3 regions of the Pseudomonas fluorescens group sp. PF-1 genome follow, and region 3 is predicted to be linked to each of the others. Evidence: predicted binding sites of a transcription regulator. Region 3 holds the regulator's gene; each other region holds the start of a gene.
What was found. The regulator sigma-54, encoded in region 3, starts transcription at its own class of promoters, with help from an activator protein. The targets are predictions, from matches to a motif close to ANTGGCATNNANNTTGCTNT.
Positions count from the first base shown of each region.

Region 1: nirB (nitrite reductase large subunit NirB) is a predicted target of sigma-54. The motif match lies at 2,790-2,809, and genes of this name have one in related genera.
Region 2: ACX3YD_RS08245 (CmpA/NrtA family ABC transporter substrate-binding protein) is a predicted target of sigma-54. The motif match lies at 4,306-4,325, and genes of this name have one in related genera.

Region 1 is NZ_JBTMNG010000002.1:2,737,257-2,744,837, forward strand. Features, by position in the region: gene ACX3YD_RS27525 (SCO family protein) at 1-479, opposite strand, end outside; gene ACX3YD_RS27530 (OprD family porin) at 1,173-2,498, shown strand; gene nirB (nitrite reductase large subunit NirB) at 3,021-5,582, shown strand; gene nirD (nitrite reductase small subunit NirD) at 5,582-5,956, shown strand; gene ilvD (dihydroxy-acid dehydratase) at 6,005-7,581, opposite strand, start outside.
Region 2 is NZ_JBTMNG010000001.1:1,722,322-1,729,902, forward strand. Features, by position in the region: gene ACX3YD_RS08230 (protein kinase domain-containing protein) at 1-920, opposite strand, end outside; gene ACX3YD_RS08235 (nitrate/nitrite transporter) at 928-2,139, opposite strand; gene ACX3YD_RS08240 (ANTAR domain-containing response regulator) at 2,384-2,959, opposite strand; gene ACX3YD_RS08245 (CmpA/NrtA family ABC transporter substrate-binding protein) at 2,975-4,186, opposite strand; gene ACX3YD_RS08250 (quinone-dependent dihydroorotate dehydrogenase) at 4,416-5,435, shown strand; gene rmf (ribosome modulation factor) at 5,583-5,798, opposite strand; gene rlmKL (bifunctional 23S rRNA (guanine(2069)-N(7))-methyltransferase RlmK/23S rRNA (guanine(2445)-N(2))-methyltransferase RlmL) at 6,329-7,581, shown strand, end outside.
Region 3 is NZ_JBTMNG010000002.1:1,281,447-1,289,027, reverse strand. Features, by position in the region: gene ACX3YD_RS20490 (ATP-binding cassette domain-containing protein) at 1-527, opposite strand, end outside; gene ACX3YD_RS20485 (KpsF/GutQ family sugar-phosphate isomerase) at 800-1,774, shown strand; gene ACX3YD_RS20480 (KdsC family phosphatase) at 1,774-2,298, shown strand; gene lptC (LPS export ABC transporter periplasmic protein LptC) at 2,307-2,879, shown strand; gene lptA (lipopolysaccharide transport periplasmic protein LptA) at 2,866-3,414, shown strand; gene lptB (LPS export ABC transporter ATP-binding protein) at 3,414-4,139, shown strand; gene ACX3YD_RS20460 (RNA polymerase factor sigma-54) at 4,324-5,817, shown strand; gene hpf (ribosome hibernation-promoting factor, HPF/YfiA family) at 5,892-6,200, shown strand; gene ptsN (PTS IIA-like nitrogen regulatory protein PtsN) at 6,213-6,677, shown strand; gene rapZ (RNase adapter RapZ) at 6,680-7,537, shown strand; gene ACX3YD_RS20440 (HPr family phosphocarrier protein) at 7,553-7,581, shown strand, end outside.

The DNA.
Region 1 (7,581 bases), 1.5 Mb from region 3:
TAGGTGTCGCCGCTCGGGACCTTTTCATAAAACACGCCGAACTCCTTGGCGGTGGCGGCGGTTTCTTCCAGGGTGCCATAGAGCGCCTCGAAGCTCGGGTCGAAGGCCTTGACGTATTTGTCGAGCATTTGCGGGGTATCGCGCTCGGGGTCCAGGGTGATGAAGATCACTTGCAGGCGTTCGCCGTCGCGGCCCATCAGTTTCTTGGCCTGGGCGGCGCGGGCCAGTGTCGTCGGGCACACCGCGGGGCACTGGGTGAAACCGAAGAAGATCATCGGCATCAGGCCACGGTAGCTGCCGAGCATCCGGGTCTCGCCCTGGGCGTCCTTGAGCTTGAAGTTACGCCCCATGATCTTGTCGCTCAGATCCTTGCCGTATTTGAACGACAGCTTGCTGCTGTCATCACAGCCGGCGAGCAGGCCAAGGCTCAGCAGGCCCATGCCTTGAAGGACTGTGCGACGGGTATACAACGTACTCATGGAAAAAAGCTTCCTGTGTCACCACTGAAAAACCACAGTGCCTGACGTATCAGGCGAAAAAAAGCGCGTGGATGTTAACAAACTGTTGCCCTGTGGCGCTCAATCGGTCGCCCGCCGGTCATGCGCCAAATGGTCGCGGCCAGCCGTTCACAACCCGGCTAATCGCGCCTTTGCGGACACGGTGCAGATGCAGCCGCGTGCGCGATTGATGGTCGGAGATCCCGATGACGACAACGACTCAATGGTTTTAACGGGCGGGCACTAGCCGATGGATTCGGCGTGTTCGTCTACTTCTTTTTTGCGGTGCCTTCAGTGTTGGACATTTGAGTCAAGCTCAAATGCCGGGGTGTGTTCGGCTATATAACGAGCCCGCTCTAAGCGAGATAAGGTATCTGTTTGTATAAGCCCGAATTGTTGCAGGAATTGATAATTACTTTCACGGGAAACCGGATCAATGTTTCGGTGCGAAAGTGTTATAAGTTTTTCGCCTTAGGGCCTGCCATGTAATAAAAATAAACCGTTATAAAACGGTGTATCACTCTGCGCATTCAAAAGATTGCGACTTAGAGCCTTTTTTTCTTATCTGCCATTGACTTACGACTGTTCGCTTTTGACGGCCCGACTTCAGGGGATGCCCTGCTTTCTGCGCATTGAGAGACGAGGCAGTTCTATTAAAAAACAGGGGAACGAACAATGTCTTTGAAGTGGAATTTGGTGGCGCTGGCTGTTTCACTGGGTGTTAGTCAACTAGCGTCGGCCGCTGGTGTGGAAGACCAAGCGACTGCCAAGGGGTTTGTTGAAGGCAGCAGTTTGAACCTCCTACTTCGCAACTTTTATTTTGATCGTGACGGTAAAAATACGGCGGGCGACAAACAGGACTGGTTGCAAGTGACACAAGGCAACTTCACTTCCGGCTTCACCCAAGGCACCGTCGGCTTTGGTGTGGATGCTTACGGGTATTGGGGGGTGAAGCTGGACGGTGGCAAAGGCAATGCGGATTCCGGCAACTTGCCGGTCGACAGCAACGGCCGGCCGAAGGATGATTTCAGCAGCGCAGGCGCGTCGATCAAGGCCCGGTTCTCCAAGACTGAACTGCACTATGGCAACTTGCAGCCCAACAACCCGGTCCTGGCCACGGCGGGTACGCGCGCCACGCCTCAAACGGCGACCGGTTTCAACCTGTTGAGCAGCGAAATCGAAGGGTTGAACCTCGACGCCGGGCACTTCACCGCCAGTAACGGTTCGACCACAACCAACAATAGCCATGACCTGTATGCCGGTTATGCAAACGTGGCGGCCAAGAGTATTGACTACCTCGGCGGCAAGTACACGCTGACCGATAACTTGTCCATGAGCTTGTTTGCGTCGGACCTCAAAGACGTCTGGCACCAATACTATGGCAATGCCAACTACACGATCCCGTTCACTGCCGATCAGTCACTGAACCTGGACTTCAATATCTACCGCACCCTCGATTCCGGCCAGTCCAAAGCCGGCGCCATCGACAACACCACCTGGTCGATGGCTGCGGCGTACTCTTTCCTGAGTGCTCACACCGTTACACTGGCGTTCCAGAAAGTTCATGGCGACACGCCGTTTGACTATGTGGCCGTTGGTAATAACAAGTCGGGTGATTTGGCCGACTCCATCTTCCTGGCCAACTCGGTTCAGTACTCTGACTTTAACGGCCCTGGCGAAAAATCCTGGCAGGCCCGTTACGACCTGAACATGGCGGCCTATGGCGTGCCCGGGCTGAGCTTTATGACGCGCTACCTGAACGGCGACAATATCGACGGCACCCACATGCCGGTCGGCAGCGCCTACCAGGCCTATGGTTATGGCTCTGACGGCAAGCACCACGAAACCAACTTCGAAGCCAAATACGTGGTGCAGACCGGTCCAGCCAAAGACTTGTCGATGCGGGTGCGTCAAGCCTGGCACCGCGGTAACGCCGATCAGGCGGAAGGGGATTACAACGAAACCCGTCTGATCGTGGATTACCCGATCTCGATTTTCTAAGCGCAAGACCGCCGGTCAGGCCCGATGGGCGCACCGCGTTGACGGCCAGTTTCAGCCCTGCTGAAGCTGGCCGTTTTGTTTACATAAAGCGCTTCCCTGGATGCACTTTTAAAGCGCCGTGGCGGGCGACGTGCACCAGTGCGAGGCGATTTGTCGGGTGATTCAGCGTCACCTGTCACCCGCCGTCGGAACGCTTCCATCCTGCCGGGAACGCCTCTGACCCAACCTCGCAAGGCCATTTCCATCGCGTGATGGACCCGTTTCGCGTGTCGCGCAAAGCATCCGTCACCCACTGGCACAAAGGCTGCATTAATCCCCTCAAGTCCATCTGAAAAAGAGGGACAGCCCTCTCGGTCAACGACGATCGACTGGCCGCACAGGTCGTGGGCTACATCGGTGGATCAGGCATAGCCGTCTGGTTTCAACACCGCAAAAGAACAGGCAAAGACGCCTGGAACCGCAAGGTTTCAGGCGTTTTTTTTTGCTTTTTTTTACCGTGATTGGCTTTGGCAGGTGTCGTTTATGAATTCCAATGTAGCCACGTTGAACAAGCTGCAAACGCTGGTCGTGATCGGCAACGGCATGGTCGGACATCATTGTGTGGAACAGTTGATCGAGCGCGGAGCCCTTGATCGCTATCGCTTGCACGTCTTCAGCGAAGAGCCGATGCGCGCTTACGACCGTGTGCACCTTTCCGAATACTTCTCCGGCCGCGACGCCGAGTCGTTGGCGCTGAGCGATGCATCGTTGTACCAGACGCCCGGCGTCACCCTGCACCTGGGGGTGCCGGTGCTGGAAATCGACCGCGAGCGTCGTCAGGTCATCACCGCGCAAGGGTGTGTCAGCTACGACAAACTGGTCCTGGCCACCGGCTCCTACCCCTTTGTGCCGCCGATTGAAGGCGCTGAAGGCGATTCGCGCCTGGTCTATCGCACCCTCGAAGACCTCGATGCCATTCGAGCGGCGGCGGGCAATGCCCGGCGCGGCGTCGTGGTCGGCGGTGGCCTGCTCGGTCTGGAAGCGGCCAACGCGCTCAAGCGCCTGGGCCTTGAAGCCCACGTCGTGGAGTTCGCCCCGCGCCTGATGCCGGTGCAACTGGACGATCTGGGTGGCCTGGCGCTCAAGGCACAAATCGAACGCCTGGGCGTCGGGGTACACCTGTCCCGCGCCACGCAATCGATCAGCGCCGGTGAGGACTACCGCTATCGGATGAATTTTGCCAACGACGAATTTCTCGAAACCGACCTGGTGGTGTTCTCCGCCGGTATTCGCGCCCAGGATGCGCTGGCTCGCCAATGTGCGCTGGAGATCGGCCCCCGCGGTGGCGTGGTGATCGACGACACCTGCTTGAGCTGCGACCCGAATATCTATGCCATCGGTGAGTGCGCATCGTGGAATGGCAGCCTGTTCGGCCTGGTCGCGCCCGGCTATCAAATGGCGCGCAGCGTCGCCGCGCGGCTGTGCGATGACGTGGCCGAGCCGTTCCAGGGCGCCGACATGTCGACCAAACTCAAACTGCTGGGCGTCGATGTCGGCTCCATCGGCGACGCCCACGCCCATACGCCGGGTGCCCGCAGCTACCAGTTCATCGACGAGACCAGCGCCGGCTACCGGCGCCTGGTGGTGGACGCCACCGGCAAGCGCGTGCTGGGTGCGGTGCTGATCGGCGACAACAGCTACTACGACACCCTGCTGCAATACATGCAGAACGCGATTGCCTTGCCGTCCGAACCGGCCGCGCTGATTCTGCCGTCGTCCGAAGGCGCGCCGACCCTGGGGCCGGGCGCCTTGCCGGAAGCGGCGACGATCTGCTCTTGCCACAACGTGACCAAGGGCGCCATCTGCTCGGCCATCGACGGCGGTTGCACCGACCTGGGTCTGCTCAAGTCACAGACCAAGGCCTGTACCGGCTGCGGCGGTTGCGCCGGTCTGCTCAAGCAAGTGTTCGAGCATGAGTTGACCGCCCGGGGCGTCAGTGTCGACAAGAGCCTGTGCGAGCACTTCGCCTACACCCGCCAGGAGCTGTATGCGCTGGTTCGGGTGGAAGGGCTCATCACCTTCGACGAACTGCTGGCCAGACATGGCCGGGGTCACACCGGTTGCGACGTGTGCAAGCCGGCCGTGGGCTCGATCCTCGCCTCGTGCTGGAACCAGCCGATCATGGACCCGTCGCTGGTGCCGTTGCAGGACACCAACGACACCTTCATGGCCAACATGCAGAAGAACGGCACCTATTCGGTGGTGCCGCGCATTCCCGGTGGCGAGATCACGGCCGACAAGCTGATTGCCATAGGCGTGGTCGCGAAGAAATACGACCTCTACACCAAGATCACCGGCGGCCAGCGCATTGACCTGTTCGGCGCCCAGTTGCATGAGTTGCCGGACATCTGGGCCGAGTTGATCGAAGCCGGTTTCGAAACCGGGCACGCCTACGGCAAATCGACCCGTACGGTGAAATCTTGCGTCGGCAGCACCTGGTGCCGCTACGGCGTGCAGGACAGTGTGCAAATGGCCCTGACCCTCGAGGATCGCTACAAGGGCCTGCGTTCGCCGCACAAGCTCAAGTTCGCCGTCTCCGGTTGCACCCGCGAGTGCGCCGAGGCGCAAAGCAAGGACGTCGGCGTGATTGCCACCGAGAAAGGCTGGAACCTCTACATCGCCGGTAACGGAGGCATGCGTCCACGTCACGCCGAGTTGTTCGCCACCGACCTGGACGACGCGACCCTGATCCGCTACATCGACCGCTTCCTGATGTTCTACATCCGCACCGCCGACAAACTGCAGCGCACCTCGGTCTGGCGCGAAAGCCTGGAGGGCGGCCTGGATTACCTCAAGGATGTGATCCTCCACGACAGCCTGGGCCTGGGCGCCGAACTGGAGTCGCAGATGCAGCTGGTGGTCAACCGCTATGAATGTGAGTGGGCCAACGCCCTCAAGGACCCGGAAAAGCTCAAGCGCTTCCGCACCTTCGTCAACGATAAACGCCCGGACCCGGACATTCACTTTGTCCAGGAACGTGGTCAACGCCGGCCGATCATGGCGGCCGAACTCAACCTGATCCCTGTTACCGAGGAGACTGTCTGATGACTCAGTCCAATACCCAACGCGTTGAAACCGGTGCGTCAGCTGTCTGGCAATCGGTGTGCAATCAGCAGGATCTGGTGAATGACTCCGGTGTGGTGGTGTGGCTGGACGGCGCGCAAGTGGCGCTGTTCTACCTGCCGGGCGTCGAGGGCAAAAACCTCTACGCCATCGACAATCACGACCCGCAATCGGGGGCCAATGTCATCGGTCGCGGCCTGGTCGGCAGCCTCAAGGGCGATCTGGTGGTGGCGTCGCCGATCTACAAGCAGCATTTCCGCCTGGAGGACGGCACCTGCCTGGAGTACCCGCAACAGCGTCTGCGGGTCTGGCCGGTGCGGTTGAATGATGGGGTCGTGGAGGTCGGGGTGGCCTGACAACACACTTTTGTGGGCGTTGCGGCGCGGCGATCCGACTTGCCAGCGTTAGAGGTATTTGTCCGTGACGGCGCCTTCAGAGGCGCTGGACACGGTCTTCGCGTATTTGGCCAACACCCCGCGTTTGTACTTCGGCTCCGGCCGCACCCAACGGCTCTTGCGTTCGGCCAGTTCGGCATCCGGCACATCGACCGTGATCTGTCGGGTTTCGGCGTCGATGGTGATGTTGTCACCGTTTTCGACCAGCGCAATCGGCCCGCCGTCAAACGCCTCGGGCGTGATATGCCCCACGACAAAACCGTGTGAGCCGCCGGAGAAACGGCCGTCGGTGATCAGCGCCACCTCCTTGCCCAATCCCTTGCCCATCACCGCCGAGGTCGGCGAGAGCATTTCGCGCATGCCCGGTCCGCCCTTGGGGCCTTCGTAACGGATCACGATCACTTCGCCAGGTTGCACTTCACCGTTGAGGATGCCCGCCAGCGCATCTTCTTCGCCGTGGTAGACCCGTGCCGTGCCTTCAAAGCGCAGGCCTTCCTTGCCGGTGATCTTGGCCACGGCACCGGTGGGCGAGAGATTGCCGTGCAGGATCACCAGGTGCGAGTCCTTCTTGACCGGTTGGTCGAAGGGCAGGATCACGTCCTGGCCGGCCGGGTAGTCGGGGACGTGCGCGAGGTTTTCGGCCAGGGTCTTGCCGGTGACGGTCAGCACATCGCCATGCAGCATCCCGGCTGCCAGCATGCGTTTCATCAAGGGTTGAATGCCGCCGATGGCCACCAGTTCGCTCATCATGTATTTGCCGCTGGGGCGCAGGTCGGCGACCACGGGAGAAACCTTGCCCAGCTCGACGAAGTCATCGAGGGTCAGTTCGACATCGACCGCATGGGCCATGGCCAACAGGTGCAACACGGCGTTGGTCGAGCCGGCGAGGGCGATCACCACGCGGATGGCATTTTCGAAGGCCTTGCGGGTCATGATGTCGCGCGGTTTGAGGTCAAGCTTGAGCAGTTCCATGACCTGCTGGCCGGCCCGGAAACTGTCCGACGCCTTGTCGCTGCCGATGGCCTCCTGGGAGCTGGAACCGGGCAGGCTCATGCCCAGCGCCTCGATGGCCGACGCCATGGTGTTGGCGGTGTACATGCCGCCGCACGAACCGGGGCCGGGAATGGCCACTTCCTCGATCTGTTTGACCTGGATCTCGCTGATATCGCCGCGCGCGTGCTGGCCCACGGCCTCGAACACGGAAATGATGTCGGTGTGCCCGGCGCCGGGGCGGATGGTGCCGCCATAGACGAAGATCGACGGCCGGTTCAGCCGCGCCATGCCGATCAGGCAGCCCGGCATGTTCTTGTCGCAACCGCCCAGGGTCACCAGTCCGTCGAAGCCTTCGCAACCGGCCACCACCTCGATGGAGTCGGCAATCACCTCACGGGACACCAGCGAATATTTCATGCCTTCGGTGCCGTTGGCGATGCCGTCGGAAATGGTGATGGTGTTGAAAATCACGCCCTTGGCACCGGCGGCATTCGCGCCTTTTTCGGCTTCGATCGCGAGTTTGTCGATGTGCATGTTGCAAGGTGTGACCATGGCCCAGGTGGAGGCAATGCCGATTTGCGGTTTCTTGAAGT
Region 2 (7,581 bases), on a different contig from region 3:
GACAACAACGCTTGCCCGGCCGGATGATCGTCGCGCAGGTGAGCGGGCAGGGTTTTCAGCAGCCAGGCCTGTCGCTGACTGTCACGCACGCGATAAAGCAGGGATTGCTGGCTCTGGCCGACGATCCCTTCGACTTGCCAGCCCTCGAATTCCTGGTCCGGTTTCAGTGCGGGCGGCAGCGGCCATTGCTGCAGTTGAATCAACGCATCGCCGATGCTGGTTTCACCCAGGGCATCGACCCGCACCAGCAAGGCGCTGGCATTGTCCTGGCTGCCGGCCAGGTGCGCGGCATTGACCAGGGTGTGTGCGGCGCTGTGCAGGTCCGGTTGGTCCCGCAGAATCGCGGCAATGGCCGTGTCGCCCAGGACCGCCCAGACCCCGTCGCTGAGCAGCACAAAGCTTTCATCAAGGCGCAATTCGCCGTCGAGGAAGTCCAGCACCAGGTGCTGATCGAGCCCCATCGCTCGTTTGAGCACATGCTGCATGCCTGGTTGGTCCCAGACATGATCCTCGCTGATGCGCTGCAACTGATCGGCATGCCAGCGATACACTCGACAATCGCCCACATGGGCCAGGGTGAAGCGCCGACCGCGCATGACCAATGCGCTGACCGTGGTCAGCAGCGGTTGTCCACCGCCGTTGGCCTGCAGCCAGCGGTTCTGCGCCAGCAGCAGGCGATCCAGCGCCTGGGCGACGCCCCAGGTTTCCGGGGTGGCGTAATAATCCAGTGCCAGTGCCTGCAGGGTGGAACGAGCGGCCAGCCCACCGTCGGCGCACTGGCTGACACCGTCGGCGATGGCGAACAGGTAACCCTTGCTCGCCGCCAGTGCCGGGGCCGGTGTGACCAGCCGCAACGCGTCCTGGTTTTCTTCGCGCGGGCCGATGGCGCTGGCTTCGGCGAAACTCAGTTGCAGGCTCATCGCCGGCTCAGACCCGTGCAGCGGTCACGGCAGCCGAACCCCAGGTGGTTCTCCAGCGACGTTTCACCCCGTGCAGGCCGAACCAGGCGAGGACGCCGAGGCTGGCGAACAACCACAGCGCCAATTGGTAGCTGCCGGTGCTTTGCTTGATCGCACCCATGCCCGCCGCCAGGGCAAAACCGCCGATGCCGCCGGCCATGCCGATCAGGCCGGTCATCACGCCGATCTCCCGACGAAAGCGCTGCGGCACCAACTGGAACACGGCGCCATTGCCCGCACCAAGGCCGAGCATGGTGCAGACGAAAAGTGCCAGCGCAGCGTAGGAACTCGGCAGGTTGAATCCGACGGCAGCAATGCAGATCGCGGCCACGGTGTACATCGCCAGCAGGGTGCGGATGCCGCCGAAACGGTCCGCCAGGGCACCGCCCAAGGGGCGCATCAGGCTGCCGCCGAACACGCAGGCGGCGGTGTAGTAGCCGGCCGTCACCGGGCTCAGGCCGTATTGATCGTTGAAATAGCCGGGCAGGGCACTGGCCAGGCCAATGAAGCCACCGAAGGTCACGCTGTAGAAAAACATGAACCACCAGCTGTCGCGGTCGCCCAGGGCCTTGAAGTAGTCGGCCATCGACTTGGCTTTCGGCCGTTCAGGCGCGTTTTTGGCCAGCCAGGCGAAAACGATCAACGACAGGATCAGTGGAATGAGGGCAAAGCCGAACACGTTGCTCCAGCCATACGCAGCCGCCAGAACCGGCGCAATCAACGCGGCAAACACCGTGCCCGAGTTACCGGCGCCGGCGATCCCCATGGCCTTGCCCTGATGCTGCGGCGGATACCATTGCGACGCCAGCGGCAGGGCCACGGCGAACGACGCACCGGCCATACCGAGGAACAGCCCCAGAACCAGGGCCTGCTCGTAGCTGTGGATGCCCAGTTTCCAGGCACCGAACAGCGCACAGATAACGATCACCTGGCCAATCAGTCCAGCGGTTTTGGGCGACAGGCGATCGGCCAGCATGCCCATGATGAAGCGCAGTACCGCACCGGCCAGAATGGGCGTGGCCACCACCAGCCCGCGCTGTTGTGTGGTCAGGTGCAGGTCGGCGGCGATTTGCACGGCCAGTGGGCCAAGCAGGTACCACACCATGAAGCTCAGATCGAAATAGAGGAAGGCTGCGAACAGGGTCGGGGTATGGCCGGATTTCCAGAAGCTTGAATTCATCGCGCACCTCAGCTGATAGGAGTCTCGAACGGGAGTCATGCAGGTGGGGCGCCTTGAGGGCTGCACCACCCGCCCCGGGCAATGGGGCCAAAAACAAAAAAAACGCCGCCACCTGATTCGCCTTGGGGCAAATGAGGTGAGCGACGTCTTTGTCGTAGGTGGGGCAACCGCCGTTGGTTACCTGTGGAGATTACTTAGCGAGATCTATGCCAATACCGTGAAACCGAGTGAAGGCAGCAGGGTTTCAGCCCAGCAGTTCACTCATGGCGATGATCTGCTCCGCCACCTGAATCAGCTTCTGCTGGCGGCTCATGGCCTGGCGGCGCATCAAGGTGTAGGCCTCTTCTTCGTTGCAGTCCTTCATTTTCATCAGCAGCCCTTTGGCCAACTCGATGCGCTTGCGCTCGGCGAGCTGCTGGTCGCGGGCGTGCAGTTGCGCGCGCAGGGCCTGGTCGCTTTCGAAGCGCGCCATGGCCACGTCGAGAATCGGCTGCAGGCGTTGCGCGTGAATGCCTTCGACGATGTAGGCACTGACCCCGGACTTGATCGCCTGGCGCATCACATCCGGGTCGTGTTCGTCGGTGAACATCACGATCGGGCGTGGTTGGTCGCGACTGACCAGCACCACTTGCTCCATCACATCGCGGCCCGGTGACTCGGTATCGATCAGAATCACATCCGGACGCACCGTTTCGACGCGCCCGGGCAGGTCGATGGTCAATCCTGATTCGTCGATTACCTCGAAGCCGGCCTCGGTCAGTGCCGCCTTCAGGCGTCCGACTTTTTTTGCGGTGTCGTTGATCAGCAGAATACGCAACATGTTCGCAGTCTCCTGTCAGCGGTTGGCTAATCGATGCGAGCTATTGCTCATGGCGTGCAGCTTGAAACTGCGGGCATAACCGGCAGGGTCCGAGCCGTCCCAGACCTTGCCGTCGATCAACTGGCTGCTGCGCATCTCGTTACCCAGTGCGGCGACGCCGACGGCGCTGGCGGCCTCACGATACAGGTCCAGTTGTTGCACCTGGCGGGCCACCGCCAGGTAGTCCGGATCGTCGCGCAACAGGCCCCAGCGACGGAACTGGGTCATGAACCACATGCCATCGGACAGGTACGGCAGATTGACCTCGCCCCCACCGTGGAAGCGCAGGGCGTGCGGATCCTGCCAGCGATTGCCGAGACCGTCGTCGTAGTCGCCCAGCAAACGCGGCTCGATGCATTCGAGCGGCGCATCGAGGTATTGCGCGGCACTGAGCAATTGCGCGGTGCTGCGACGATTTTCAGTGCTTTCTTCGATAAAACGACTCGCCTGCAGAATCGCCATCACCAATGCGCGGGCGGTGTTCGGGTATTGCTCGACGAACGCGCGGGTGCAGCCCAGGACTTTTTCCGGGTGATCGGGCCAGATGGTCTGGGTGGTCGCCATGGTGAATCCAAGGTTCTGTTGCACCGCGCTGGCCGACCAGGGCTCGCCGACGCAGAAACCGTCGATCCGTCCCGCTTGCAGGTGCGCAACCATTTGCGGCGGCGGCACCACTACGCTCTCGACGTCCTGCAACGGGTGAATGCCCTGGCTGGCGAGCCAGTAATACAGCCACATGGCGTGGGTGCCGGTGGGGAAGGTCTGGGCGAAGGTGAGTTTTGGGCGACTTTGGTGCACGTGCCGGTCCAGTGCTTCAGGACTGGTCACACCCAGCGCTTGCAGGCCGTGGGAGAGGTTGATGCTCTGGCCGTTCTGGTTCAGCCCCATCAGTACGCCCATGTCTGTTGGCGCCACTCCGCCGATGCCCAGGTGCACGGCGTAGATCAGGCCGTAGAGGCTATGGGCGGCATCGAGTTCACCGCTGACCAGTTTGTCCCGCAGGTTGGCCCAGGATGACTGGCGCTTGAGGTTCAAGGTCAGGCCATAGGGCTGGGCGAAGCCCTGGGTGGCGGCGACGACGACTGACGCGCAGTCGCTCAGGGCCATGAAGCCGAGGTTGATTTCGGACTTTTCCGGGGCATCGCTGCCATTGACCCAGGCCAGCGGGCCGGCTGATGGTTCGTTCATCGCGTCTTCACCTTGCAAAAAAAAGCGTCGTCCCGCGTCCTTGCACGCGCAAGGGCGGATGACGACGCCATTGTCCTGGCACTCATCCCGCCGTTGGCATGGGTGCTGATGTCAGGATCGGTGCAAGGCATATGCCATCGTCCGTTGATTGAATCGCGCGCCTCGCCTGCGGGCCGCTTGCCCGGCTATAATCGCCGCCACTTTTCATAGCCCAGAGTCAAACCCGCCCATGTACACCCTGGCCCGTCAGCTGTTGTTCAAACTTTCCCCGGAAACCTCCCACGATCTGTCCCTGGACCTGATCGGCGCGGGCGGGCGTCTGGGGCTCAACGGCTTGTTGTGCAAGGCCCCGGCGAAGGTGCCGGTGACGGTCATGGGCCTGGACTTTCCGAACCCGGTGGGACTGGCGGCCGGTCTGGACAAGAACGGCGCGGCCATCGACGGTTTTGCTCAGCTGGGTTTTGGCTTTGTTGAAATCGGCACCGTCACCCCGCGTCCACAACCGGGTAACCCGAAGCCACGCCTGTTCCGCCTGCCGGAAGCCGAGGCGATCATCAATCGCATGGGCTTCAACAACCTCGGCGTCGATCACCTGCTGGCCCGCGTTGCTGCGTCCAAGTACAAAGGTGTGCTGGGCATCAACATCGGCAAGAACTTCGATACTCCGGTCGAGCGCGCGGTCGACGATTACCTGATTTGCCTGGACAAGGTTTACGCCCATGCCAGCTATGTGACGGTCAACGTCAGCTCGCCGAACACGCCGGGGCTGCGCAGCCTGCAATTCGGTGACTCGCTCAAGCAACTGCTGGCCGACCTGGCCACGCGCCGCGCGGAACTGGCGCTGCGCCACGGCAAACACGTGCCCCTGGCGATCAAGATCGCGCCGGACATGAGCGACGAAGAAACCGCGCAGGTCGCGCAAGCGTTGATCGATACCGGGATGGACGCGGTCATCGCCACCAACACCACCTTGAGCCGCATAGGCGTCGAAGGCATGGAGCATGGTGACGAGGCGGGTGGTTTGTCCGGTGCACCGGTTCGCGACAAGAGCACCCACACCGTGAAAGTACTGGCGGCCGAATTGGGTGGTCGCTTGCCGATCATCGCGGCGGGCGGCATCACCGAAGGCAAGCACGCGGCGGAAAAAATCACCGCAGGGGCGAGCCTGGTGCAGATTTACTCGGGCTTCATCTATAAAGGGCCGGCACTGATTCGTGAGTCGGTAGACGCCATCGCAGCCCTGCGTTAATCCCTGTGGGTATGCCGATGAGTTTTGAACCGACATAAAAAAGGGCTCCTTTAAGGAGCCCCTGGGCCGGAGCCCGCCGTCCGGATGGGACGTGCGTGGTTAATGGGTTGCGTAATCAGATTTTCGTGTCGGAGTGTGTGCCCTGTATTAGCCGACGGCGTGAAGTTCGTTGAGTCTGTGGATTCCCGCAGTGCCGGTCATACCGTCCCAGTTGTCGCCGCGTCCTTCTCGCCAGCCGTTGATCCAGGCTTGGCGTACCGACGGTAGAGTAAATGGGCAAAGCTCACGGGATTTGCCACCAACGCCATATTGATATCCGCGCAAAAACGCTCTTTCCAACGGATCACGCTTAAGTCTTCTCATAGGGTGTAGCCCTCACTTGTTGACTGTTTTCATCGCGTCGACCTCAATCGAGGTCAGGCAGAAAAACTCTGCCGTTGGGGGCTCGCTGCCGGCGTGGCGAGCCAAGGTGTTGGCGTCGTTGCGGCGCCAACCTGAGTTGAGTTCTAACCAATGCGTCACATCGAGGGAATGATCGTTTTGTCATAAGGACGTAACGATAAAGATGCTATGGCCATAAGTAACACGATGTTCGTGGCGTATTTATTGACCAAAGCCCTGTATGATCGGCCCCCCGCAGGATGCCGGGGTTAGTCCTTTGGTGAGAATGTCTCGCGTTGCAGTGCGGGATTATTCGACGAAGGGTCGACTTGTGACATTTTGTTGCATCAACTTTTTTATCTGTCCTTGCATCTAAGCTCATTTAACCCGAGCAGCAGGGGTGGAATGGCACACCTTCGTGCCACGCGGGCGCTCTTCGAGAAAAGCGCCTGATTGAAAACCGGGCCGGCAATGCGTTGCCGGCTCACTCAGCTAAAGGCTCTGGAACTCCCATGTCCGATCGTTTCGAACTCTTCCTCACTTGCCCCAAAGGCCTTGAAGGCCTGCTCATCGAGGAAGCCGTCGGGCTTGGCCTTGAGGACGCTCGTGAGCACACCTCTGCCGTGCGCGGCATGGCCACCATGGAAACCGCTTATCGCCTGTGCCTGTGGTCGCGCCTGGCGAACCGCGTGCTGCTGGTGCTCAAGCGTTTCCCGATGAAGGACGCCGAAGACCTCTATCACGGCGTGCTCGATATCGAGTGGCAAGACCACATGCTCAACGACGGCACCCTGGCCGTCGAGTTCAGCGGTCACGGCTCGGGCATCGACAACACTCACTTCGGTGCCTTGAAGGTCAAGGACGCCATCGTCGACAAACTGCGCACTCCGCAGGGTGATCGCCCGTCCATCGACAAGCTCAACCCGGACCTGCGCATCCACCTGCGCCTGGACCGTGGCGAAGCGATCCTCTCCCTCGACCTGTCCGGCCACAGCCTGCACCAGCGCGGCTACCGCCTGCAGCAGGGCGCGGCGCCGCTGAAGGAAAACCTTGCGGCCGCCATCCTGATCCGTTCCGGCTGGCCACGCATCGCGGCCGAAGGCGGCGCGTTGGCGGACCCAATGTGCGGTGTCGGTACATTCCTTGTCGAAGCGGCAATGATCGCCGCCGACATGGCGCCGAACCTGCGCCGCGAGCAGTGGGGCTTCACCGCGTGGCTCGGCCACGTGCCGGCGTTGTGGAAAAAACTGCATGAAGAAGCCGTCGAGCGTGCGGCGGCCGGTCTGGCCAAGCCACCGCTGTGGATTCGCGGTTACGAAGCCGACCCGCGCCTGATTCAGCCGGGCCGCAACAACGTCGAGCGTGCCGGCCTGAGCGAGTGGATCAAGATCTACCAGGGCGAAGTCGCGACCTTCGAGCCGCGCCCGGACCAGAACCAGAAAGGCCTGGTGATCTGCAACCCACCGTACGGCGAGCGTCTGGGCGACGAGGCGAGCCTGCTCTACCTCTACCAGAACCTCGGCGAACGCCTGCGTCAGGCTTGCCTGAACTGGGAAGCGGCCGTGTTCACCGGCGCGCCGGACCTGGGCAAGCGCATGGGCATCCGCAGCCACAAGCAGTATTCGTTCTGGAACGGCGCCTTGCCATGCAAACTGCTGCTGATCAAGGTGCTGCCGGACCAGTTCGTCACCGGCGAGCGCCGCACTCCGGAACAGCGTCAGGCCGAGCGTGAGCAAGCGGTCTACGATCAGGCACCGACCGAGCC
Region 3 (7,581 bases):
TCCTGACCGACAAAGGGCTCGTCGTACATGAGAATTTGCGGATCGAGCGCAATCGCCCTCGCCAGCGCGACGCGGCGCTTCATGCCGCCTGACAGCTCGTCGGGCATCAGATCAAGGGCGCCGCGCAAACCCACGGCCTGCAATTTGAGCAGGACGATATCGCGGATCATTTCTTCCGGCAGTTGGGTGTGAACACGCAGCGGAAAGGCGACGTTCTCGAAGACATCGAGGTCGGTAAAGAGTGCGCCGCTCTGAAACAGCACGCCCATGTGCTTGCGGGCGTCGAACAGATCGCTGCGCGACAGTTCTGGCAGGTTCTGACCGTTGACCCAGACTTCGCCTTTGGTAGGCCGCAATTGTGCGCCCATCAACCGCAACAGCGTGGTCTTGCCACACCCGGAAGGCCCCATGATGCCGGTGACCTTGCCGCGGGGAATACGGATATCGACGTTATTGAAAATGCTGCGCGCACCGCGCTTGAAGGTCAGTCCCTTCAGCTCGACCGCGTAGGCGTTATCGGCACTCATCTAAACTCCTTGCGATGCAGCCTCTCACTCGGACGCCTGGCTTCCTGACAAAAGCACATCCGCCGAGCGGGCCGAACTGGCGGCGAACTATATCACTGCAATGGCCACGCGCCCAAGGCCAATGCCGAGCCATATTCAGCAACAAGACAGGCAAAAACGCTCATTTAGAGGGATTGAGCAGCATGGAGAGACAATGCTCGACAAACTTGCGTGAGGGTTTCGATCATAACCGCTATAATCGCCGCCTTTTCATCAGGCTATACGATTCAGACATGAGCCAATCCAGCGACCTGATTCAATCAGCACAACGCACCATCCGCCTCGAGGTAGAAGCCGTACAAAGCTTGCTGCCGCATATCGACGCAGATTTCGTACGCGCCTGCGAGATGATTCTGGCCAGCAAAGGCCGCGTAGTCGTGGTCGGCATGGGCAAGTCGGGGCACATCGGCAACAAGATCGCCGCCACCCTGGCCAGCACCGGCACCACCGCATTTTTCGTGCATCCGGCCGAAGCCAGCCACGGCGACATGGGAATGATCACCCGCGACGACATCATCCTGGCGCTGTCGAACTCCGGCTCGACCAATGAAATCGTCACCCTGCTGCCACTGATCAAGCGTCTGGGCATCCAGCTGATCAGCATGACCGGCAACCCGAACTCGCCGCTGGCCAAGGCCGCCGAGGTCAACCTGAACGTTCACGTCGAGCACGAAGCTTGCCCGCTGAATCTGGCCCCCACTTCCTCTACTACGGCGGCGCTGGTCATGGGCGACGCCCTGGCCGTCGCACTGCTGGAAGCGCGCGGCTTTACCGCCGAAGACTTCGCCTTTTCCCATCCCGGTGGAGCATTGGGCCGACGCCTGCTGCTGAAGGTGGAAAATGTCATGCACGCCGGGCAAGAGTTGCCACAGGTTCAGCGCGGCACCTTGCTCAAGGATGCGCTGATGGAAATGACCCGCAAGGGCCTTGGCATGACAGTCATCCTCGAGGCCGACGGCAAGCTGGCCGGGATCTTCACCGACGGCGACTTGCGCCGCACCCTGGACCGCAGCGTCGACATCCATAGCGCCACGATAGATCAGGTCATGACCGTGCACGGCAAGACCGCCCGCGCCGAGATGCTCGCCGCCGAGGCCCTGAAAATCATGGAAGATCATAAAATCAACGCATTGGTCGTGGTCGACAGCGAAGACCGCCCGGTCGGCGCCTTGAACATGCACGATTTGCTGCGTGCAGGAGTAATGTAATGAGCGCGGACCTGCTGCAACGCGGCCAACACATCAAACTGGCAGTATTCGATGTCGATGGCGTCCTGACCGACGGGCGCCTGTACTTTCTCGAAGACGGCAGCGAATTCAAGACCTTCAATACCCTCGACGGCCAGGGCATCAAGATGCTGATGGCGGCCGGCGTCCAGACCGCGATCATCAGCGGCCGCAAAACCCCGGTGGTTGAGCGACGGGCGAAAAACCTTGGCATCCCGCATCTGTACCAGGGGCGCGAAGACAAACTGGTGGTGCTCGACGAGCTTCTCGGCCAACTCAACCTAAGCTATGAGCAGGTCGCTTATCTAGGCGACGACCTGCCGGACCTGCCGGTCATTCGCCGCGTCGGCCTGGGCATGGCGGTGGCCAATGCCGCAAGCTTTGTGCGTGAACACGCTCACGGAGTAACCCTGGCCCGCGGTGGCGAGGGTGCCGCCCGCGAATTCTGCGAATTGATCCTGCGCGCCCAGGGCCGTCTCGATGCGGCCAACGCCGCGTACCTGTGAGCCAAACCATGCTGAACAAAAAAATTCGCAACATTCTGGTGTTCGGTTGCATTGCGGCGATTTTCGCCGCGGTCGGCTATTGGAACATCAGCCCGGAACGCTTCCTCGACAAACCGATCGCGCATGTCGACGAAAGCGAAATCGATTATTACGCTACCAACGCCCACAGCGTGCAGTTCCTGCCTGATGGCAGGCTTCAATACGAAATGACTTCCGACAAAGTCGAGCACCTCAAAGCAAGCGAAGTCACGCTGCTGACCAACCCTGACCTGAACATGTTCCGCGGCACCGAGTTCCCGTGGCACGTCCAGAGCGAAAAAGGTGAGGTCAACCCGGACGGCACGCAGGTTGAATTGATCGATTCGGTACGCATCACGCGCTTTGATGAAAAAAACCGCAGAACCCTGATCACCACCACTCGAATGACGGTGTTCCCGCAGCAACAATATGCGCAGACCGAGCAACCCGTTAGAATCGACGGCGCTGGCGGCGTATCGACCGGTACCGGAATGAAAGCGTATTTGAAAGAAAGCAGGATACACCTGCTATCGAACGTAAGAGGACAGTATGAGGCTCGTTAAAACCCTCCCTATTTTGCTCAGTCTGGGCGCAGCACTGGGAAGCGTGAGCGCCTGGGCTCTGCCGAACGATCAAGAGCAGCCTATCCGCATTCAAGCCGACGACGCCCAACTGGACGACAAGAATGGCGTTGCCACCTACAAAGGTGACGTGATCATTACCCAGGGCTCGATGAAGGTCACCGGCAACACCGTGACCATCACCCGCACGCCGACCGGCGATATCGATGTAGTGACCTCTGTAGGCAACCTGGCCTACTTCGAACAACTGCAAACCCAGGGCGACACCAAGCCTGTCCAGGGCTGGGGAGTGACCATCCAGTACCACGCCGCGCAAAACCGCGTCGTACTGATCGATCGCGCCAAAGTCATCGACAAGGACAACAACACCACCCAGGGCGAAAAAATCGTCTACGACACCGTCAAGAAGCTTGCGAGCGCTGGCCGTGCGACAGGTAACAAGGTCACCGAAGCGCGTCCGCGCATCGACATGGTGATCCAGCCGAAGAAGAAAACCGACGAGCAAAAGGCCCAGTAATGGCAACTCTGAAAGCTCAGCATCTGGCCAAGAGCTACAAGAGCCGCCAGGTCGTCCGTGATGTCAGCCTGTCCATCGACAGCGGTCAGATCGTTGGCCTGCTAGGCCCTAACGGCGCCGGCAAGACCACCTGTTTCTACATGATCGTAGGCCTGGTACAGGCCGATCAGGGCCGCGTACTGATCGACGACCTGGACGTCAGCCACCAGCCAATGCACGGCCGCGCAAAGGCCGGTATCGGCTATCTGCCGCAAGAAGCGTCGATCTTCCGCAAACTCTCGGTCGCCGACAACATCATGGCGATCCTGGAGACCCGCAAGGAACTCGACAAGGCCGGTCGCCGCAAGGAGCTGGAAAGCCTGCTGCAGGAATTCCACATCAGCCACATCCGCGACAACCTCGGCATGAGCCTGTCCGGTGGCGAACGCCGCCGTGTGGAAATCGCCCGGGCATTGGCCACCAACCCGAAATTCATCCTCCTCGACGAGCCCTTCGCCGGCGTGGACCCGATTTCGGTAGGCGACATCAAACAGATCATCCATCACCTCAAGGCCAAGGGCATTGGCGTGCTGATCACCGACCACAACGTCCGTGACACCCTCGACATCTGTGAAACCGCCTACATCGTCAACGATGGCCAATTGATCGCCGAAGGCGACGCTGCAACCATCCTGGCCAACGATCTGGTCAAGGAAGTGTATTTGGGCCATGAGTTCCGCCTGTAAGCACCGAGGTGTCTGGCTAGTCGACCGAGCGCTTGTCTCGATAAAAAATCAACACTTTTTTATTGTTACAGCGCTCTAGGCAAACACTTCAGTTTCAGGCATATAATTTGCTTATGTTTGGCGCTCCGGCGCCCTGTAGTGGATGGCGCATGTGCGCCGGCGAATAAGGTGTTTAGCCCCTGCCATGAAACCATCGCTAGTCTTAAGAATGGGCCAGCAGCTGACGATGACACCGCAGCTGCAACAGGCCATCCGCCTGCTCCAATTGTCGACCCTGGACCTGCAACAGGAAATCCAGGAGGCCCTGGAGTCCAATCCGATGCTCGAACGCCAGGAAGAAGGCGACGACTTCGATAACAGCGACCCCTTGGCCGACAACGCCGAACAGAAACCCAACCCCGACATTCAGGAACCCTCCTACCAGGAAAGCGCACCGACGGTTGATAACCTCGAGGAAGGCGACTGGAACGAGCGTATCCCCAACGAACTGCCCGTCGATACCGCCTGGGAAGACGTTTACCAGACCAGCGCCAGCAGTCTGCCGAGCAACGATGACGACGAGTGGGATTTCACCACCCGCACATCGGCCGGTGAAAGCCTGCAAAGCCATTTGCTGTGGCAATTGAACCTGGCGCCCATGTCCGACACCGATCGCCTGATCGCCGTGACCCTGATCGATTGCATCAACAATCAGGGCTACCTGGACGAGACGCTCGAGGAGATACTCGAAGCCTTCGACCCGGAGCTGGACATCGAGCTGGACGAAATCGAAGCCGTCCTGCACCGCATCCAGCAATTCGAACCCGCCGGAATCGGCGCCCGCAACCTGGGCGAATGCCTGCTGCTGCAATTACGCCAGATGCCGGCCAAAACCCCTTGGCTCGCCGAAGCAAAGCGCCTGGTCATCGACTACATCGACTTGCTCGGCAGCCGCGATTACAGCCAGCTGATGCGCCGCATGAAGCTCAAGGAAGATGAGCTGCGCCAGGTGATCGAACTGGTTCAAAGCCTTAATCCGCGCCCGGGCTCTCAAATCGAATCCACTGAAGCCGAATACGTGGTTCCCGACGTGATCGTGCGCAAGGACAACGAACGCTGGCTGGTGGAACTCAACCAGGAATCGGTACCGCGTCTTCGGGTCAACGCCCAGTACGCCGGTTTCGTGCGTCGCGCCGACACCAGCGCCGACAACACGTTCATGCGCAATCAGTTGCAGGAAGCCCGCTGGTTCATCAAGAGCCTGCAAAGCCGCAATGAAACCCTGATGAAAGTTGCCACCCAGATTGTCGAGCATCAGCGCGGCTTCCTGGAGTACGGCGACGAAGCCATGAAACCGTTGGTCCTGCATGACATCGCCGAGGCGGTTGGCATGCACGAGTCGACAATTTCACGGGTGACCACACAGAAATTCATGCATACCCCTCGGGGCATATATGAACTGAAGTACTTTTTCTCCAGCCATGTCAGCACCTCCGAAGGCGGCGAATGCTCGTCCACGGCGATCCGCGCGATCATCAAAAAACTGGTTGCCGCGGAAAATCAGAAAAAGCCGTTGAGTGACAGCAAGATCGCTGGTTTACTGGAGGCACAAGGCATTCAGGTGGCTCGCCGCACCGTCGCCAAGTACCGCGAATCCCTTGGGATCGCGCCTTCGAGCGAACGCAAGCGGTTGATGTAGAGCCACGCCACAGCGTTCCAGTGGTAGGTCATTTGATCTACCGCTTTATGCACTGGCAACGAAGGAGAAGCTGTATGCAAGTCAACATCAGTGGACACCAACTGGAAGTGACCGAACCTCTTCGCACCTACATCGGCGAAAAACTCCAACGGTTAGAGAGGCACTTCGACAAGATCACCAACGTACAGGTCACGATGACCGTCGAAAAGTTGAAGCAGAAAATCGAAGCCACGCTGCATATTCCCGGCAATGAAGTGGTCGCGAACGCGGAACATACCGATATGTACGCGGCGATCGACGCACTGACCGACAAGCTGGATAAACAACTCAAAAAGCATAAGGAAAAGACCCAGAGCCTCCTCCAGGGCGCTACCGGTCGTTAACACCCCCAACCCATGATCCGACTTGAAAGCATCCTGACCCCCGGCCGTTCACTTGTGAACGTGCCGGGCGGCAGTAAAAAGAAAGCCCTCGAACAAATTGCCAACCTGATCGCCCGGGAAGTGCCGGATCTGGAGATGCAAGATGTCTTCGAGGCGTTGATTGCCCGTGAAAAACTCGGCTCGACGGGTTTTGGCAACGGCATCGCCATTCCCCACTGTCGCCTGAAGGGCTGCTCTTCACCCATCAGTGCCCTGATGCACCTCGATGCCCCCATAGATTTCGACGCCATCGACGGCGCACCGGTTGACCTGTTGTTCGTTCTACTGGTCCCGCAAGCCGCTACCGATGCGCACCTGGAACTTTTGCGCCAAATTGCCAGCATGCTCGACCGCAAGGAAGTGCGCGAAAAACTGCGCAGCGCCCCGAGCAATGAAGCCTTGTATCAGGTTGTCCTGGACGAGCAAAACGGTCAGTAATCATGCGCTTGATCATCGTCAGTGGCCGCTCCGGCTCAGGTAAAAGCACCGCCCTTGATGTACTCGAGGACAGTGGCTACTACTGCATCGACAACCTTCCCGCCGGGTTGCTGCCGGAACTCGCCGAACGCGCATTGATCCACACCGAACTGGCACAGCCGCTGGTGGCCGTGTCCATTGATGCACGCAACCTGCCAAGTCACTTGTCGCGATTCCCCGAATTGCTCGAAGAAGTCCGCAGCCGGCATATCCAGTGCGATGTTCTGTACCTGGATGCCGACGAAGAAACCTTGCTCAAGCGTTTTTCGGAAACCCGTCGTCGTCACCCGCTGAGCAGTGCCAATCGTTCGCTGGCTGAAGCGATCAACGATGAAACCAGCCTGCTCGGCCCCATAGCCGACCTTGCCGATCTCAAAGTCAACACCACCAACCTCAACCTGTATCAGCTACGGGATACGATCAAGCTGCGCCTGTTGAACCAGCCGGAACCCGGTACAGCCTTCCTGGTGGAGTCCTTTGGTTTCAAGCGTGGCATGCCCGTGGATGCCGACCTGGTATTCGACGTGCGCTGCCTGCCCAATCCCTACTGGAAACCCGAGCTTCGGGCGCAGTCCGGGCTTGATCAACCGGTTGCCGAGTACCTGGCAGCCCAGCCGGACGTGGAAGAGATGTTCCAGGACATTTCCACATATCTGCTCAAATGGTTGCCCCGCTTTGCCGCCAGCAACCGCGCCTATGTCACCATTGCCATCGGCTGCACGGGCGGACATCACCGCTCCGTCTACCTGACCGAACGCTTGGGCAAGACGCTGCAACAATCCCTGAAGAACGTCCAGGTCCGCCACCGCGACCTCAGCTAAAGGATTCACACCGCGATGCCTGCTCTGGAAATCGAAATCATCAA